One region of the Streptomyces sp. NPDC048288 genome, then DNA from elsewhere that is predicted to be linked to it. Evidence: predicted binding sites of a transcription regulator. Region 1 holds the regulator's gene; the other holds the start of a gene.
What was found. The regulator HspR, encoded in region 1, represses chaperone genes until heat shock. The targets are predictions, from matches to a motif close to TTGAGNNNNNNNNNCTCAA.
Positions count from the first base shown of each region.

Region 2: lon (endopeptidase La) is a predicted target of HspR. The motif match lies at 1,401-1,419, and genes of this name have one in related genera.

Region 1 covers NZ_JBICZD010000002.1:350,484-352,874, reverse strand. Annotated here, with positions in the region: gene dnaJ (molecular chaperone DnaJ) at 1-542, shown strand, start outside; gene ACGFZS_RS07930 (heat shock protein transcriptional repressor HspR) at 548-994, shown strand; gene ACGFZS_RS07925 (PA14 domain-containing protein) at 1,045-2,391, opposite strand, start outside.
Region 2 covers NZ_JBICZD010000016.1:90,751-93,141, reverse strand. Annotated here, with positions in the region: gene ACGFZS_RS42280 (sulfatase) at 1-187, opposite strand, end outside; gene ACGFZS_RS42275 (GNAT family N-acetyltransferase) at 466-1,269, opposite strand; gene lon (endopeptidase La) at 1,442-2,391, shown strand, end outside.

The DNA of each region.
Region 1 (2,391 bases):
ACTGCAAGGGCCGCGGCCTGATCGCCGAGCACCCCTGCCTGGACTGCAAGGGCAGCGGCCGCGCCAAGTCGTCGAGGACCATGCAGGTCCGCATCCCCGCCGGGGTGACCGACGGCCAGCGCATCCGGCTGCGCGGCAAGGGCGCACCGGGCGAACGCGGCGGCCCCGCGGGCGACCTGTACGTCATGGTGCACGTGGACATCCACCCGGTGTTCGGCCGCAAGGAGGACAACCTCACGGTGACCGTCCCGGTGACCTTCACCGAGGCGGCGCTCGGCGGCGAGGTCAGGGTCCCGACCCTGGGCGGACCGCCGGTCACCCTGAAGCTGCCCCCCGGCACCCCCAACGGCCGCACCATGCGCGCCCGCGGCAAGGGCGCGGTCCGCAAGGACGGCACCCGCGGCGACCTGTTGGTCACCGTCGAGGTGAGTGTCCCGAAGGACCTGTCGGGGAATGCTCGTGACGCGCTGGAGGCGTATCGCGAGGCGACCGCGGACGAGGACCCGCGGGCCGAGCTGTTCGAGGCCGCGAAGGGAGCATGACAGAGATGGACGGCCGTCGACGTAATCCGTATGAACTGACCGAGGAGACCCCGGTCTACGTCATCTCGGTGGCGGCCCAGCTCTCCGGACTGCACCCGCAGACGCTGCGCCAGTACGACCGCCTCGGCCTGGTCTCCCCCGACCGCACGGCCGGCCGCGGCCGCCGCTACTCGGCCCGCGACATCGAACTGCTCCGCCAGGTGCAGGCGCTGTCCCAGGACGAGGGCATCAACCTGGCCGGCATCAAACGCATCATCGAACTGGAGAACCAGGTCGCCGCGCTGCAGTCCCGGGTGGCCGAACTCTCGGCCGCCGTCGAGGGCGCGGCGGCGGCGATGCAGCAACGGGAAGCGGCGGTGCACGCGTCGTACCGCCGCGACCTGGTCCCGTACCAGGAGGTCCAGCAGACCAGCGCGCTGGTGGTGTGGCGGCCGAAGAAGGCCAAGGACTAGCAGTACGCACGTGGAAGGGCCCCGGCCGCAGGCCGGGGCCCTTCTCGTGGCTACGGCTCCAGGATCGCCCAGTCCGCCCCGGGCGCCGACTCCGTGCCGTCGGCGTACAGCGCGGTCACCCAGTAGTAGTGCGTGGTGCCGCGGGTGGCCGTGGTGTCGTCGTAGGAGCGGTCGGTCGTGGCCGCCAGCTTCTCGTACGTCTTCGTCGCCGGGTCCCAGCGGTAGACCTGGTAGCCGGTCGCCGAGTCCACCGCGCTCCATCCGAGGTGGACACCGCCCGAGTCCGGGGTGTCCGCGGTCAGGGTCAGCGGGGAGCCCTCCGGGGTCGCCACCGACGGGGTCAGGTCCAGCTCGTCGACGGCGACCGCGCTCACCGGCCCCAGCCAGCGGCTGGAGTTGCCCGCGGTGTCGATCGCGTCCACCCAGTAGCAGGCGTGGTCGCCGTCGGGCGTGCGCACGTCCCGGTAGTGGGAGGTGCCGGCGTTCAGCCACGCCCACTCACCGCCGGAGCAGACCTGGTCGCCCTCCTCGCCGAGGACCGTGCCCCGGTAGACCACGTACCGCTTCAGGTCGGGCTCGGTGTTGTCGTCCCAGTCCAGCTCGATGCCGTACTCGGTGGCCGTCGCGGTCAGGCCGGTCACCTGGGCGGGCGGCTTGTCCGACTCCAGCGTGGTGACGGTGACCGTGTCCGAGGGGAGCGACACGGTGGAGATCTGGTCCTCCGTCGTCACCACGTAGTGGTAGGTGGTCCCCTCCTCCGCCGAGTAGTCGCCGCAGCTGTACCGCCGTGAGCCGTCGGCGGACTCGGTGTAGGTGGTGGTGCAGGTGACCTCCGTGGCGGTGGCCGTGTTCACGGGCAGGGTCTTCGAGCGGTAGACGTGGAAGCCCAGGACACGGCCGTCCCCGGGCTTGACCGTCCACGACAGCAGCGCGGCGCCGATGTCCGCCGTCGCCGTGAGGTCGCGCGGAGCGGCGGGTGCCCGGTGCACGTATGCGGGGTCGCTGTACGGCGAGAGGTGACCGGAGCCGTCCAGCGCGGCCACCTTGTAGTGGTAGCCGGCGCTGCGGGCGAGCGTGTCGTCGCCGAGGGAGGTCCCGACGACGTCGGTGACCCGTTCGACGTTGCTCGGATCCGTGCGCACCACCCGGTACTTGACGGCGCCGGGCACGGCCTTCCAGAGCACCGTCGCCGTCGTGTCCGTGATCGACGAGGAGAGGCCGCTCGGAGCGGCCAGCGTGATGCTGGTGACCAACTGGTCGGCGGTGCCCGCCGACTCGTTGCCTGCCTTGTCGTAGGCGCGGATCTCGTAGTAGTAGAGGGCGCCGGTCGCGGGCGGGGTGTCGGTCAGGGACGTCGCCGTCGTCGTCCCCACCTTCGTCCAGCTGGTGCTGCCCCG
Region 2 (2,391 bases), on a different contig from region 1:
GCGAGGCCGGGGGGCGGCTCGCCACGGGGGCGGCGGAGGCGGTGCGGGCGGGGGTGGTGGTGCCGCCTCCGCCTCCGTCGTCGCCCATGGCCTGTACGACCACCGGAACCGCGGCGCCGGCCGCGACCACGGCGGCGCCGGTGAGCACGGCCCGTCGGCTCGGCCCGGTTGTCGGCTTCTCGTTCATGTGTCCCCCCGGGCCCCGATGCGCGGTGCTGTTCAGCTGTTCGGCTTCTGGCTGTGAACCAGCTGGCAGTTTCGGGGATTTTCCTGTGGGTTGCGTTGCGGTGGTGTAGCGATGGCCTTGCGAAGTCGTGGCGGTGGCGTTCGGCGGGGCATTCGTCGTGGCGGGTTTCGGGCGGTTGCCGGGTGCGGCTCCGTCGTGGCTGGTCGCGCCCGCGCGGCGGAGCCGCATATCGAATACAGCCCGCGCCCCTGTCGGGGCGCTGAAGTGGGCGGCGTTGGTCAGTCGGCCGGTGTCCAGACGTACGGCGTGGTGGTCGTCACCGCTGTGAAGCCGAGGCGTTTGAGGATCGGGGCGCTGTCGTCGGAGGCCTCCACGAGGAGGTGGGTCGCGTTCCGGGCCGCCGCGCGGGTCGCTCGCAGGGCCACCAGGGCGCGGTAGACGCCCTGGCCGCGCCAGGCCGCGAGGGTCGAGCCGCCCAGCAGCATGGCGAAGTCGGTGCCCGGGCGGAAGGCCACCCAGGCCGCCGAGACGAGTTCCCCGGAGGCTTCGGCGACGTAGATCTCGGTGCCGTCCGGGTCCACCGCCAGCCGGCCCCGCAGGTACTCCGCGATCCAGGTCATGTCCGCGCCCCAGACGGCGGTCTCCAGCGCGGCGACACGGTCCAGGTCCGCGTCGTCGGCGACCCGGCGCAGGGTCACCCCCGGGGGCGGTGCCGGGGTCGGTACGGCGAGGTCCGCGACCGGGGCGATCACGACCGTCTCCTGCGGCTCGGGTACGAAGCCCGCCGCGCGGAGCCGGTCGGGGAGGTCCGCCGGGTCGTCGTGGCCCCGTACCTTCCACTCCACCGCCTCGCCGCGTGCCGCGAAGAAGTCCCGCTGCCGGGCGATCGCCGCGTCCAGGCCGGCGCCGCGCAGCCCGCCCCAGTCGCGCGGCCCGGTCACGAAGCCGCGGTGCTGGCCGACGACCCGCAGCAGGGCACCGTCGTGCTCGTAGGTGATCCCGGGCGCGGGGGTGGGCTGGACGGCGCGCATCTGGGCGTCGTAGGCGGCGAGCAGGGTCGCCGTGCGGTCGGTGTCGGTCACCGGGCGACCGTACGGGGAATGCGCCCGCGCGGATCAACTGTTTTTCCGGGCGCGGGACCGTGTTCGGCCAGGTCACCAGTCGATCGCTCAGAGCGAACATATGCATGGGAACATTTCTCCGCCCCCAAGCATTGAGTCGGCATAGCTCAAGTTGACTGCCTAAGGGGAGATCATGGCTTCGACGTCCGCATCACTCACCCTCCCTGTGCTGCCTCTCGACGGCGAGGTCGTGCTGCCCGGGATGGTGGTCCCGCTGGACCTGAAGGACCCTGATGTACGCGCCGCCGTGGAGGCCGCGCAGGCCGCCGCCCGTACCGAGCCCGGCAAGCCCAAGGTGCTGCTGGTGCCGCGGGTCGACGGGACCTACCCGGGCACCGGTGTGCTCGGCACCGTGGAGCAGGTCGGCCGCCTCGCCGACGGCGACCCGGGCGCGCTGATCCGCGGCCGCTACCGGGTGCGCATCGGCGCCGGTACGACCGGTCCGGGCGCCGCCCTGTGGGTGGAGGGCACCCGCGTCGACGAGAACGTCCCGGACCCGGTGCCCGGAAATGTCACCGAACTGGTCACCGAGTACAAGGCCCTCGCCACCGCCTGGCTGCGCAAGCGCGGCGCCTGGCAGGTCGTGGACCGGGTGCAGGCCATCGACGACGTGTCCCAGCTGGCCGACAACTCCGGTTACTCGCCGTTCCTGACCACCGAGCAGAAGATCGAACTCCTGGAGACCGTGGACGCGGTCGCCCGCCTCAAGCTGGCCACCCAGCAGCTCCGCGACCACCTCGCCGAGCAGGATGTGGCCGAGACCATCGCCAAGGACGTCCAGGAGGGCGTCGACAAGCAGCAGCGCGAGTTCCTGCTCCGCCGTCAGCTGGAGGCGGTCCGCAAGGAGCTGCGCGAGCTGAACGGCGACTCGGCCAAGGACGGCGAGGAGTCCGACGACTACCGCGCCCGCGTGGAGGCCGCCGACCTGCCCGAGAAGGTCCGCGAGGCGGCCCTCAAGGAGGTCGACAAGCTGGAGCGGTCCAGCGACCAGTCGCCCGAGGGCTCGTGGATCCGCACCTGGCTGGACACCGTCCTCGAACTGCCGTGGAACGAGCGGACCGAGGACGCGTACGACATCCAGGG